Regions from separate parts of the Kitasatospora arboriphila genome, predicted to be linked through region 2. Evidence: riboswitches for the same ligand, from Rfam matches in the RefSeq annotation. Region 2 holds a riboswitch; the other holds the start of a gene.
What was found. Region 2 has a riboswitch for cyclic di-AMP ahead of ABD353_RS33190 (transglycosylase family protein). Riboswitches for the same ligand answer to the same signal wherever they lie in the genome.

Region 1: it holds a riboswitch for cyclic di-AMP, as region 2 does, so the genes downstream of both, ABD353_RS29370 (C40 family peptidase) here and ABD353_RS33190 (transglycosylase family protein) in region 2, are expected to answer to the same signal.

The regions. Positions count from the first base shown of each region.
Region 1 is NZ_BAAALD010000075.1:29,243-36,216, forward strand. It holds gene ABD353_RS29350 (rhomboid family intramembrane serine protease) at 1-633, opposite strand, end outside; gene ABD353_RS29355 (hypothetical protein) at 782-1,054, shown strand; gene ABD353_RS29360 (NYN domain-containing protein) at 1,281-2,642, shown strand; gene ABD353_RS29365 (C40 family peptidase) at 2,834-3,862, shown strand; cyclic di-AMP (ydaO/yuaA leader) riboswitch at 4,222-4,410, shown strand; gene ABD353_RS29370 (C40 family peptidase) at 4,421-5,488, shown strand; gene ABD353_RS29375 (CocE/NonD family hydrolase) at 5,440-6,974, opposite strand, start outside.
Region 2 is NZ_BAAALD010000101.1:2,317-9,290, forward strand. It holds gene ABD353_RS33170 (glutamate synthase subunit beta) at 1-268, shown strand, start outside; gene ABD353_RS33175 (LysR family transcriptional regulator) at 368-1,279, opposite strand; gene ABD353_RS33180 (MFS transporter) at 1,376-2,815, shown strand; gene ABD353_RS33185 (hypothetical protein) at 2,895-3,596, shown strand; cyclic di-AMP (ydaO/yuaA leader) riboswitch at 4,088-4,239, shown strand; gene ABD353_RS33190 (transglycosylase family protein) at 4,241-5,401, shown strand; gene ABD353_RS33195 (pectate lyase family protein) at 5,526-6,488, opposite strand.

The sequences.
Region 1 (6,974 bases), on a different contig from region 2:
CAGCGGCAGGAAGAACAGCACCGGCACCAACGCGGTGACCCGGGCCCGCGGATAGCACCGCAGGTACCCGCCGAGCACCCCGGCGATCGCCCCCGAGGCGCCGACCAGTGCCCGCACCGACTCCGTGGAGTCCGACTCCGCCAGTGCCCAGCCATACGTCGCCAGGTAGCCGATGCCCAGATAGAAGAGGAGGAAGCGCAGCCGTCCGAGGCGCTCCTCCACGTCCGGGCCGAAGACGTAGAGGAAGAGCAGGTTGCCCACCAGGTGCAGCCAGCCCGCGTGGACGAACAGCGAGCTGAGCACCGACAGGAAGGGGATCTTGTGCGGGGTGGGAGGGACGGTGCAGCCGGGCACCGCCGGGGGCAGCGTCGCCAGCCGGCCGGCGTCCAGGGGCCGGTTGGCGAGCAGCTCCGCGGGGACGGCCCCCCAGTGCTGCTCGAAGCGCTGCTCCGCGCAGACGCGGGCGTTGCCGGTGCCGTACCGCGGATTGAGGCCGAAGCTCGGGCCGGCCAGCAGGACGAGGGCGCTCAGCGCGATCAGCGCGTAGGTGACGACCGGCGTGCGCGCCGGCGCGGCGGCGTCCCGGCCCGCCGCTGCGCGCACGGGGGCGGGGACGGGGGCGGGGACGGCCATGACAGCGAGCATTCCTCGGTGCACCCGCGGTGACACCGCGGGTGCAGCAAGCGGGTGACCTGTCCGCCCTTCAGGACCGGTGACCGCCGGAAGAGCCGCACGCAATAGGCTTGGAGGACCGGACCCGGACCATCCGAGAGGACCTCCGATGACCATCGCCGCCCCCACCGCCGAGACCCGCTGGCGCTGCACGCTCTGCGGGAACCTCACCCGCTTCGACGTGACGCGCTCGGCCCGGGTGGTGGAGTACCTCCACTTCGACCTCGGCGGCGAGTCCAAGGTGGAGGAGACCGAGGTGCTCAGCGAGACCCTGGAGTCGGTCCGCTGCCGCTGGTGCAACGCGGTCGACCAGGTGGAGCTGGTGGCCCGCCCCGGCGCCGGCGCCGACGAGCAGCCGGCCGAGGACGAGCCGAAGGCCTGAGCCTCGCGCTTCCGACACACCCCGGTGGAGCCCCTGGCGCCGCCGGGGTGTGTGGCGCGGTGCCCGGCTGGGCACGGTAGACGGGACAATTGCACAGAGCGGTGCATTTCGAGGGCAGCGGCCACCGGCCGCGGGCCCGGGGACCAGAATCGGAGCCGAGGACGTGGTGGACGCAGCGAGCGGGCCGGCCGAGCCGCAGGGGCAGCAGCCCGCCGCGGACGCGGAGCTGCCGGACGCCGCCGGGGCCGGGCAGGAGCCCGCGGCCGGGGACGCACCGTCCGAGCAGTTGGACCGGCCGCTGCCCGAAGGGGTCCGCCGCCGGGTCGTGGGCATCGCCGCCGACGCGCTCGGCGCCATCCCGCCCGGCGAACTGCCCGCGGGTCTGCGCCCGTACGCCAAGTTCACCCCGGCCCGGCGCGCCAAGTACGCGGCGACCGCGCTGGCCGCGGCGCTGGACGCGGAGCCGGTCTTCCGCGTCCGGATAGCCGATCGGCTGCGGCTCGGCCAGCCCGACCTGGTGAAGGCGCTGGAGTCCGGCGCGGTGCCGGCCGCCGCCGACCCGATGGACGTGGCCGCCGCCGCCTACCTGCTGCGCCCGGCCGGCTGGAGCCGGCTGGTGGTCGAGGCGGGCGACGAGGTCGAGCGGGCGGACGCCGAGGGCGCCGCCGCCGAGGCCGCCCGGGTGGTGGAGAAGCTGCAGGCCGAACTGACGGAGGTGCGCGCCGCCGCCCGCGCGGACCTGGACCGGCACCGCGCCGAGTCGGAGGGCGTGCGCCGGGAGGCGGAGTCGCTGCGCAAGCGCGTCCGGAGCCTGGAGAGCGACACCCGGCGGGCGCAGGCCGAGGCCCGCAAGCTGGCGACCGAGCTGGAGGCGGCGCGGGCCGCCGCGGCCGCCGAGCGCAGTGCGGCGGACGGCGAGGCCCGGCGGCTGCGGCACCGGATCACCGAGCTGGAGACGGCCGCGGAGGCCGGCCGGCGGTCGGCGCGCGAGGGCCGCAGCGTGGAGGACATGCGGCTGCGGCTGCTGCTCGACACGGTGCTGCAGTCGGCGCAGGGCCTGCAGCGCGAGCTGGCGCTGCCGGTGGCGCAGCTGCGCCCGGCCGACCTGGTGGAGGCGGTCGAGCCGGGCTCGGCCAACCCGCACGACGTGGCGCGCCGCGGTCTGGCGGAGGACGACCCCGCACTGCTCGACCAGCTGCTGGCGATCCCTCAGGTGCACCTGGTCGTCGACGGCTACAACGTGACCAAGACCGGGTATCCGACGCTGCCGCTGGAGCAGCAGCGGATGCGGCTGCTGGGCGGTCTGGCGATGCTCGCGCAGCGCACCCAGGCCGAGGTCACCTGCGTCTTCGACGGGCAGGACCTCGACGTCCCGGTGATCATGGCGCCGCCGCGCGGGGTCCGGGTGCGCTTCAGCCGCACCGGGGAGACCGCGGACGAGCTGATCCGCCGCCTGGTGCGGGCCGAGCCGCAGGGCCGGCCGGTCGTGGTGGTCTCCACGGATCGGGAGGTTGCGGACGGCGTACGGAAGGCCGGTGCACGCCCGGTCGCGTCGATCCTGCTGCTCAACCGGCTCGCCCGGCCCTGACGGGTCGTCGGCCCAGGTGGAGGGCATGGTGGCGGGGTTGTGTCGGGGTGGTGAAATCCAGCGTTCCGCGCCAAGTTCGCCCGGCACGGGAGTGGCGCAGGGGGCGGATCTTCACTAGGGTCTGGCGTCAAACCTATTTTCCGGACGTCCACCCGATCGGGTGAGTCCAGCAGGAAGAAGGAGCTAGTCCCTTGGCCTCCCACCGCCGTCCCAAGCAGCCGAGCCGCGCGCGGGTCACCGTGCTCACCGCTGCCGCCGCGACCGCGGTCGCCCTGTCGGCCCAGGCCGCCGCGCATGCCGCGCCGGCGAAGCCGAGCAAGGACGAGGTGAAGGTCCAGGTCGACAAGCTGCTCGAGGAGCAGGAGCAGGCGGCCGAGAAGTACAACGGCGCCAAGGAGCGGGCCGACCAGCTCCGCAAGCAGGCCGACCAGCTGCAGGACCAGATCGCCCGCAGCCAGGAGCAGCTCTCCCAGGTGGCGTCGGGCCTGTCCGCGGTCGCGGCCGACGAGTACCGCACCGGCGGCGTCGACCCGACGGTCGCGCTGATGCTCTCCTCGAACCCGGACAACTACCTCGCGAAGGCGTCCAGCAACGAGCAGGCCACCGACACCCAGGCCTCGACGCTGAAGGGCCTGCGGGACCAGCAGCGCCGGCTGGACCAGCAGAAGCAGGAGGCCGCCGCCATCCTGTCCGAGCTGGACCGCTCCACCCAGGTCCTGAACGACGCCAAGTCGGAGGTCCAGAAGAAGCTCTCCGAGGCCCAGAGCCTGCTGAGCACGCTGACCGCCGCCGAGCGCGCCGCGGTCCTCGGCACCGACCGCGCCTCGCGCGGCGACAGCCGCTACGACCTGGGCAGCCTGCCGCCGGCCTCCGGCTACGCGGCCACCGCGGTCGCCGCGGCGATGGGCAAGCGCGGCACCCCGTACGTCTGGGGCGCCACCGGCCCGAACTCCTTCGACTGCTCCGGTCTGATGGTGTGGGCGTACGCCAAGGCCGGCGTGTCGCTGCCGCGCACCTCGCAGTCGCAGGCGAGCGTCGGCGCCCGGGTACCCTCCTTGGCCGACGCCCAGCCGGGTGACCTCGTCATCTACTACTCGGACGCGCACCACGTCGGCATGTACATCGGCAACGGCCTCGTCGTCCACGCGCCGCACACCGGCGACGTGGTGAAGGTGATGGACGCCGACACCCTGCCGATCAAGACGATCCGCCGCGTCTGACCCTCCAGTAGCAATTCGGACATAAGCCTCACCTGCGGCGTTTCTGATGCCGCATGACACGCCCGGGCGCGTCGCGATCACCGTGTGATCTCCGACACGCCCGGGCGTCGCGTTTTGTCCGCCGACGGGTGACATCGCGTCAGCCGAGCGTGGATTACCGGTCACCGGCGGTCGCAATCACATTTTCACGACAACATTTCCCCGTCGTTTTTCTGACAAGGATTTGAACGGATCACGGATCGGTTACTAGGGTCATCCCCACGGATCACCGCACAGTGGTTCGCCCAACCCGGGCGGCGGCGGTGGTCGCCGCCGAGTCCGCGACGCAGCAGGACGGTCCCGACCGTCCACGGGGAGCCCCTGCGGGGGTGCTGTCGAACGGAGCCGGGGAACCACGTTTCCCCCGGGGTGAATCGGCGTCAGGTCGGCCGCGCCGGCCGGGCCGCGGTCGGACCGCGGACGGGCGGGTGCGGGCGTGAGGCGTCGTAGGGCAATGCTTCCGGCCCGAACCCGTCAGCTCACCCGGTAGGCGGTGTGAGGAAGAAGGAGTCCGCCTTCGTGGCGTCCCATCGTCGTCCCAAGCCCGTCGGCCGTACCCGTGCCTCGATCCTGACTGCGGCAGCCGCCACTGCGGTGGCCCTCTCCTCGCAGACCGGCGCGCACGCGGACCCGACCCCCACCAAGGAGCAGGTCGCGGCCCAGGTCGACCAGCTCAACGAGCAGGCCGAGGCCTCCAACGAGGCCTACCTCGCGGCCGAGCAGAAGCAGCAGGACCTGCAGAAGCAGGTCACCCAGCTGCAGGACCAGGTCGCCCGCCAGCAGGCGGAGGTCAGCGGCGTCCAGGGCCGCCTCGCCGAGGTCGCGGCCCAGCAGTACCGCGACGGCGGCATCTCGCCGACCGTCCAGCTGATGCTCTCCAGCAACCCGGGCGAGTTCCTGGGCCAGGCCGGCGCGGTCAGCCGGATGAGCGCCACCCAGGCCGACACCCTCAAGTCCTTCAAGGCCGAGCAGGCCAAGCTGGACGGCCAGAAGGTCGAGGCCGAGCACAAGCTCGCCGAGCTGGACACCAGCACCCGCGCGCTGAAGGCCAAGAAGGAGGAGTTCCAGGACAAGCTGGCCAAGGCCAGCGCCCTGCTGAACACCCTCACGCAGAAGGAGAAGGACGACCTCGCCGCGGCCGAGGCGAAGGCGGCCTCCGCGGCCAAGTCCTCCGCGGACCGCGCCTCGCGGGACACCGCCCGTCCCGACCTCGGCAGTGTGGACGTGCCCTCGGGCTCGTACACCGCCAAGGCGATCGCGGCCGTCAAGTCCGCGCTGGGCGCCCCGTACGTGTACGGTGCGACCGGCCCGAGCACCTTCGACTGCTCCGGTCTGATGCAGTGGGCGTACGGCAAGGCCGGCGTCTCGATCCCGCGCACCTCGCAGTCCCAGGCCGGCGCGGGCACCAACATCGGCACCAACATCGCCAACGCCAAGCCCGGCGACCTGGTGATCTACTACGGCGACCAGCACCACGTCGGCATGTACGTGGGCGGCGGGCAGGTCATCCACGCGCCGCACACCGGTGCGGTCGTCCGTTACGTCTCGGCGACGGCCATGCCGATCTCGGCGATCGTCCGGGTCTGACGGCCCGTCCGGCGGCTCCCCGCGGGCCCGGCTCCCCCTGTGGGGCCGGGCCCGCGGCCGGCGCCCGCCGCCAGGTGCCGCACCGGCAGCGTCAGCACCGAGCCGCCCGGGTCCACCTCGAAGCCACCGGTCTCCGCGACCGGCCACAGCCAGGGCCAGTACGCCGAGGAGAGCGCCAGCCGGATCCGGTGCCCGGCGGGGAAGGCGTGCGCGACCGGGGCGAGCTCCACCTCCACCTCGACCGGGCCGGTGCCGCCGGCCAGCGCCGCCGCACCCCGGGTGACCAGCGTGGACGATCCGTCCGGTGCCACGTCGCAGAGCCGGGCGGCGACCTGCCCGTGGCGGCCGTCGCAGCGCACCCGCAGCCGCAGCGCCGGTCCGCCGAGCAGTTCCTCGGGCTCCGGCAGCGGCACGGAGTCGAAGCAGACCGAGCGGCCGTCCTCCTCGCGCTGGTCCGGTGGCAGGTCGGCCGCGCCGCCGGCCGGCCGGAGCGCCCCGGCGTCGATGCCGGTGTGCTGCGGGGAGCGGACGGGGACGAAGCGCTCGCCGGAGGGCGTCCCGGCGGTGCGCAGCGCGTCGTCGAGTCCGTAGTGCACCTCGCGGACGTCGGGGGAGGGCCAGCCGTCGTCGCCGATCCAGCGGCCGGGCCGGTTGGCGTAGGAGGGGGCGGGCGGCACCGACTCGTTCATCCAGCTGCGCAGGGCGGGTACCTTGAGGACGCCGGTGTCGGCGCCCCTGAGCCAGTGGTCCCACCAGCGCAGGGTCTCCTGGAGGAAGCCGATCGCCGGGCCGGGCGGCAGGCCCTGGTCGGGGTACTGGTGCGGCCAGGGGCCGAGGACGCCGCGGGCGTCCGGGCCGAGTTCCTCGACCAGGCGCAGCACGGTGCCGGCCTGCGGGTCGGCCCAGCCGCCGAAGGCGAGGACGGCGGCGCGGACGGTCCGGAGGTCGATCGGCCCGCCCTCGTCGTCGGCGCCGGGGTCGACGGCGGCGAGGCGTTCCAGCCAGAGCCGCCGCCAGTCGTCGCCGGTGTAGCGGGGGTCGGGCGGGCGGCAGGCGGCGGCGAGCCGGGCGGCGGATCCGCCGTGCACGGCGGCGGCGAGCGGCGCGCCGGCCAGGTCCCGCCGTGGTGCGGTGCGGTCGTCCGCGCAGACGGCGACCACGGCGGCGAGTGCTAGCAGGGCGCCGGCGGCGAGGGCGAGGGCGGCGGCGGCGCCGCGGCCGATGCCGAAGGCGCCGGCCCGGCCGTTGGACCAGGGGCGGGCGGTGAGCCAGTCGAGCAGGGCGAGTCCGTCGTCGGTGCCGGCGGGGGAGGCGGGGTCGGCCGGGCTGCCTTCGGAGCTGCCGTGGCCGCGGGCGTCGACGCGCAGCGAGGCGTAGCCGTGGCCGGCGTACCAGGGGTGGCGTTGGGCGTCGCGGACGGCGGTGGTGTCGCCGAGCCCGCCGGGGTGGTGTTCGAGCAGGGCGGGCACCGGGTGGTCGGTGACCG
Region 2 (6,974 bases):
CACCGGCCTGGCGCAGCAGTTGGGCCTCGGCCTGGACACCCGCGGCAACCTGGCCCGGGACGACCGCTTCGCCGCCGGGCCGGACGGCGTCTTCGTCGCGGGCGACGCCGGCCGCGGCCAGTCCCTGGTCGTCTGGGCCATCGCCGAGGGCCGCGCGGTCGCGGCCGCCGTCCACCGCTACCTCACCGGCCGCGACGAACTCCCCTCCCCCGTCACCCCCGCCGACCACGCCATCACCTCCGAGGACGTCCCCCCGCTCCCGGCCTGACCACCACGCCCGCGGGCTCAACCCACCAGGGGCACCTCCCGGCCGGAGGCTGGCGAACTGCGCGATGCGGATACGGCCCGCGTACAAATCCCGGCCGGCTCAGAGCCCCTCGCCGGCGAGCATCTCGCGGATGCAGCCCCGCAGCCACGCGTGCGCCGGGTCGGCGTCGTGCCGCGGGTGCCAGGCCAGGCCGAACGGCAGGGCCGGAAGGTCGAGCGGGATGTCGACCGTCACCAGTCCGAGCGCCTCGGCGAGGCCGCGGCTGCGCGTGGTGGTGAGGCCGACCAGGTCGGTGCTCCGGAGCACGAAGAGTGCCGCCGGGTAGGTCGCCACGGTGCCCACCACCGTGCGGGAGAGGCCGAGTTCGGCGAGTGCGGTGTCGATCGGTCCGTGCAGGCGGCCGCGGCGGGAGACGCCGAGGTGCCGGCCGGCCGCGAACCGTTCCGGGGTCGGCGGCCCGTCGAGCAGCGGGTGGCCGGGCCGGACGACGGCCAGCATCCGGTCCTCGTAGAGCTGTTCCACCCGCACCTCGGGGGCGGTGGTGTCGATCACGCCGACCTCCAGGTCGGCGGTGCCCTCGCGCAGGGCGGGCGCGTCCACGTGGCTCTCGCCGAGGAACCGCAGGCGGACGCCGGGCGCCTGCGCCGCGGTGCGGGCGAACAGTGCGGCGGCGTGCGCGGCGGCGAAGGCGTCGTGCGCGAGCACGGTGAACGTCCGGTCGAGGGTGCGCAGGTCGACCTGCCCGGCGGCACTGAACAGTCCGCGGGCGCGCTCCACGACCGCCCGGACCTCCGCGTGGAGGGCCAGCGCGTGCGGGGTCGGCACCATCGAGCGGCCGGCCCGGACGAGCACGGGGTCGCCGAGGGCCTTGCGGATCCTGCCCAGGGTGCGGCTCATCGCCGGCTCGGAGAGGTGCAGCCGGGCCGCCGCCCCGGAGACGCTGCACTCCTCCAGCAGGACGTCCAGCGCCACCAGCAGGTTGAGGTCCATTCCGGATTGCACTGGACGCATTCCTCTCTTGCGAAACATGCACTGGAAGCAATCCAAGCATCCGCCTAGCGTGGACGGGAACCCAGACGCCTCTGCTCCGGAAGGAGCCCGTCCGTCATGTCCAAAAGCGCCCCACCGGCCCTCCGCCGGTCCACCCTCTTCGCGATGTGCGCCTGCGTGCTCGTCGCCCAGAGCATGGTCGCCGCGATCAACCTGATGATCCCCCAGCTCGCGGCCTCCGCCCTGCACCCCTCCCCCGGCGCCCTGCTGTGGACGGTCGACGCCTACGTCATCGTCTTCGCCGGGTTGCTGATCCCGGCCGGCGCCTGCGGCGACCGGTGGGGGCGGCGGCGGGCGCTGCTCGTCGGCCTCGCACTGTTCGCCTCCGGCGCCTGCCTGAGCGCCGCGGGCGGCTCGCTCGGCTCGGTGGCCGCGCTGATCGCGGGCCGCGCGGTCTCCGGCGCCGGTGCCGCCCTCGTCATGCCCGCCACCATGGCGGTCCTCGTCCACCTGGCCGGCCCCGAGCGGCGCGTCCAGGCCCTCGCCTCGTGGACCCTCGCGGTCGGGCTCGGCGGGCTGGCCGGCAACGTCGGCGGCGGCCTGACCGCGCAGTTCCTGCCCTGGCAGGCGCTGTTCTGGGCGATGGTGCCGCTGTCCGTCCTGCTCGCGGCGGCGGTGCTGCGCACCGTCCCCGAGCTGCCGCGGCACGCCGCCTCCCCCGACCCGGCCGGGTCGGCCCTGCTCGTCGCCGGCACCGCCGCCGTGCTGTACGGCATCATCGAGGGCCCTTCGCACGGCTGGCTCTCGGTGCCCGTGCTGGTCGGATTCGCGCTCGGCGCCGCCCTGTTGGCGGCCTTCACCCGGTACGGCCTGGTGGCGCGGCGGCCGCTGGTCGACCCGCGGGTGTTCCGTTCGCGGCGGCTGCGGGCCGCGGTGCTGGGCACGGCGGCCTCGTTCTTCGGCCTGTTCGCGCTGTTCTTCGTCAACTCGCAGTTCCTGCAGTACGCCAAGGGCTACTCGCCGGCCCGCACCGGTTTCGCGATCGTGCCGCTGACCGTCGGCATGGCGCTGGTGCCGCGCTTCGCCGGGCGGTTGCAGGCCCGGCACGGGGTGCGGTGGGTGGCCGGCGGCGGGCTGGCGCTGATCGGCGCCGGGCTGCTGGGCGTCTCCACCGCGGGCCCGGGCACCCCGTACCCGGTGTACGCGCTGTGGCTGCTGCTGCTCTCGGCCGGCATGGGGCTGTCCGCCCCGGGCCTGACCCACGCCGTGGTCTCCGAACTCCCGCCCGGGCAGGCCGGGCTGGGTGCCGGGCTGAACACCGCGGCCCGGGAGCTGGGTGCGGCGCTCGGCGTGGCCGTGGTCGGCACGGTGCTCGCCTCCCGTACCGGCGGCGCGGCCCACGGCCCGGCCGAGTTCACCGCGGGCATGGCCACCGGGCTCCGGGTGGTCGCCGTGCCGGTGCTGCTCGCCGCGCTCGCCGTCCTCGCCGGTCTGCGCGGCCGGCCGGCCGCCGAGCGGCCCGCTCCCGCACCGGCGCCCGCCACCGAGGCGGCCTGACGGCCCGTACGGGCCCGCGGCCGGGGCGGTGGGGCGCCCCGCGGGGCGCGGGCTCCGGCCGGTTTGCCACCATGCGGGCATGACCCTCATCGTCTCCGTGGCGGGCGCCGGTTGCGGCTGTGCGCCGCGCCGCGCCTGGTCCGCCTCGCCCGCGCCCGCGTGGGCGGCGGCCGCCGGAACCGCCCTCGCCCGCTGGCCCGATCCCGACTGCGCCGAGTCGCCGTACGAGGGGCGGGGCGTCGCGCAGACCGACCGGATGCCGGTGGCCGGCGAGGAGCGGATGCTCGGGCTGGACGGTCCGCTGCTCGTCGAGGGGCCGTTCTGGTGCCTGTTCGCTCCGGCCGCGACGGCGCTGAACGGGGTGCCCGACGACCCGGACGGGCTGCCGGAGCACGCCCTGGTCCGCTGCACCCCGCTGGCGGTGGCCGACGCCCGCCCGGGCGGGGCCTGGGTGCGCGTCGCGGTCGAGGAGGTGGTGCGGCTGACGGAGGTGCGGGAGCGCTGGGCGCCGTCCTCGGCCGGTTCGGTCGCCGGCCTGTTCCCTCCGGAGGGCGCCTCCGTCGACCGCTGCAGCGTCCGCCGCGGTCCGCTGCGGTACGTGGAGTGGTCCGCCCAGGGCGATCTGGGCCGCCGGGCGGTGCTGTGGGAGGGCGACGGCCGGTCGGTGCTGCTGATGTACGCCGAGTGGTCCTTCGACGAGGACGACGTCGTGTTCGGCCACCGGCCGCTGACCGCGGCGGAGGCCGCCGACGTGCGGGCCTGCTGGCCCGCGGAGGGCTGAGCGGACACCCGCCGCGCGATCCCCGTTCCGACACGAACGGATGGCCGCCGCGGGCGCCCGGCGGACCCGAACCTTCCGTTCCGGTCCGCGCCGGACCCTCGGTTCGTGCCGTGATCGTCCCGGCGGGGCCCGGCGGCGGACCCGCCGGGCCCCGCATGCGTGCATTTTCGGCCGACTTCGCCGCCCCGCCGCACAGAAATGCCACCGGGAATTTCCCAGGGAATTTCCACGGAATTCGTCCGATCCGCGCCGCCGCGGACACGTCAGGGCCGCTGCCGCCCCCCGCGACCTGCGGCGCCGCGCGGGCGGGCAGTGGCGCGCGGGGCGGCGTGCGGCCGAAATGCACGCATGCGGCACCGAAGCACTCGTGATGATTGTGTGATGTTCGGGATGCTGGCTTGTTATCGCAGTGATGATCCCTCTAATGTCCACCTCAGCCCGACAGCACGGGCGCCCGAGGCGCGGCACGCCGAACCCTGCCCACCGCGTCGACCGGGTCACCGACCAGACCCTGGGCAGGGACGGGGGACCCAGTTTCGACGCCGCCCCCACACGGCTAGGGGTGAAGCCGCCTCAGTGCGGCCGGGCCACCTCCCGGTCCGAACCCGACAGCTCACCTCGCAGGCGTGCGGAGAGGGAACTCGATGGGTTTCATCGGCTCGGGCCGTCACCGCCGCCCCACCCAGACCGAGCGCGCCGTCGCGGCCGCAGGTGTGGCAGGTGCGGGTCTGGCGATCCCGCTGCTCACCGCGACGGGCGCCCACGCCGCCCCGGTCACCACCTGGGACGCGGTGGCCCAGTGCGCCAGCGCGGGCAACTGGGGCAAGAGCGTCGGCAACGGCGAGTACGGCGGCCTCCAGCTCGACCTGCGCACCTGGGTCGCCTACGGCGGCGACAAGTTCGCCTCCACGCCCGACCGGGCCACCAAGGAGGAGCAGATCGCCGTCGCAGAGCGCGTCCTGGAAGACCGCGGCGCGAAGGCCTGGGGCAACTGCGGCAAGTCCGCGGGCCTCACCGGCGAGGGCAAGCCGGAGACGGTCGACCAGGACTCCCAGGGCTCGACGGCGCCGGCCGCCACCACCGCGCCGACCGACCGCGGCGCCTCGGCGCCGGTCTTCACCGGCATGCAGGGCCGGGACGCCAGCGGCGTCTACTGGTACCTGGTGGACGGTCAGTGGTACTGGACGACCAGCCAGGAGATCTACGACTACTACACCGGCCCGACGGCCCCGACCGCCCAGAGCCAGTCCACGGCGCCGGGCCAGGCCACCACCGCGCCGACCCTGCCCGCCGCACAGGGCAACGCCACCACGCCTCCGACCATCGACCCGATCACGGGCCTCCCGGTCACCCCCGACCCGACCGGCACCACGACCGCCCCGGTGCCGGGCACCACCACGGCCCCCGGCACGCCCGCCCCGGGCACCGCCGCACCGGACGCCGCGCCCCCGGTCATCGACCCGATCACGGGCCAGCCGGTCACCCCCGGCGCGACCACCGCGCCGGCCACCACCCCCGGCACGCCGGCCCCGAGCACCACCGCGCCGGCCACCACCGGCCCGGGCACCACCGCCGACCCGGCCGCCACCACGGCCACCACGGCCACCACGGCCACCCCGGCTCCGCAGGCCACCACGCCCGCCGCGCAGCCCGACACGTACACGGTGGCGGCCGGCGACACGCTCTCCGACATCTCCGACAAGAACAAGCTCGGCGGCTGGAAGCAGGTCTACGACGGCAACGAGGGCACCATCGGCCAGGACCCGAACCTCATCAAGCCCGGCCAGGTCCTGAAGATCAAGTAACAGCGGCACCGCAGGCGCACCGACGCCGGCGGCCCCGGGACGCTCCCGGGACCGCCGGCGTCCTGCTGTTCCGGCGTCGGATCCGGCCGGCACCGGGTCCGGCCGGTGCCGCACCGGTCCGGCGTCAGATCCGGCCTGTGCCGGCGCCCGCGGTGTCCACGGCCGCCACGGTGTCCGCGCCGGTCGGGTCGTAGGCGTAGGGCGCGGCGGTGAAGCTGCCGGTCCGGGTGATGTCGGTGGTGGTCGAGCCGAGGTCGTTGCGGAACAGGTTGGCGTAGCCGTCGGTCTTGCTGTCCCCGGTGGTGGTGACGGACTCGAAGGAGCCGGCGAAGGCGTTCCGCTCGACCAGCACCTGGGCGCCCATCCGCGAGTGGACGGCGCTGTCGCCGACGTTGCCGAAGTAGTTGCTGTAGACGTGGGCGGTGCCGAAACGGACGCTGGGCAGCCGCGAGTTGACGTTGTCGAACCAGTTGTGGCCGTAGGTGACGTGCAGCTTGCCGGTGTCCTCGGCGGCGTTGCCGTCGGAGTGGCCGACCAGGCTGACCTTGTAGTGGTCGTGGAACTTGTTCCAGGAGACGGTGATGTTGTCCGAGCCGTGCGTGATGTCCACCAGGCCGTCGTAGTAGTCCTTGCCGTGGCTGCGGTCGGAGGACAGGTCGTTGTGGTCCACCCAGACCTTGGTGGAGGCCTGGACGGTGATGGCGTCGGTGCCGACGGCCTTGCTGATGTTCAGGTTCCGGAGCACCACGTTGGTGGCGTTCTTGACCCGCAGTCCGCCGCCGGTGAGGCCGGAGCCCGCGCCGACGCCGATGACGCTGGTGTTGGAGCCGACGTCCACCTGCCCGGCGAGCGCGATGGTGCCGGAGACGTACACGGTCTTGGCGGCGCTGCCGGCCACCGCGGTCCTCAGCGCGGCCAGGGTGGTGACGGTGGTGCGGCTGCCGCCGGCGCCGCCGGTGGTGCCGGCGGCGTAGCCGTACGGGGAGCTCTCGTAGGCGGCGGCCTGCGCCGGCCCGGCGGTGGTGGCGGTGAGGCCGGCGGCCAGCACGGCGCCGACGGCGGCGGCCAGCGCCCGGCGTCCGGGCACGGCACGTCGAACTGTTGCGATTATGACAATCAGTCCCTCGATAGGACGGGTGGGGGGTACCGCCCGGCGGGCGGCGGCAGGCCTGCTCGACACCGCACGGCGGACGGGGGGCGGGGTCGGGCCCGGACGATCCGCACGGGCGGGGGCGACCCCGGAGTCAACCATCGACGTTCACATCAATGAACGATGGTTTCATCCATGGCCAGACCGTAGGCGCGAACCTGACAGTGCGTCAATGCCTGTGACACAGCGGAACATTGATCGCAGCGCGCCTCCTCGACGCCCGCAGGCCCAGGCAGCGGATTCAGCGGAGTGAACGACTCGGCCGCAAACATCCCGAGGGCGCCCGGAGCCCCGCACGCCTGCCGGCCCGGCGCCCAACCACCCGTCCTGCGCGGAGCCTTGACGCGGCGGACGGCTGCGACTAGAACTTCCCTCGCGCTTGGGAGCGCTCCCACGAGTCGCCCGCACCCTCGCCCTGCGCAG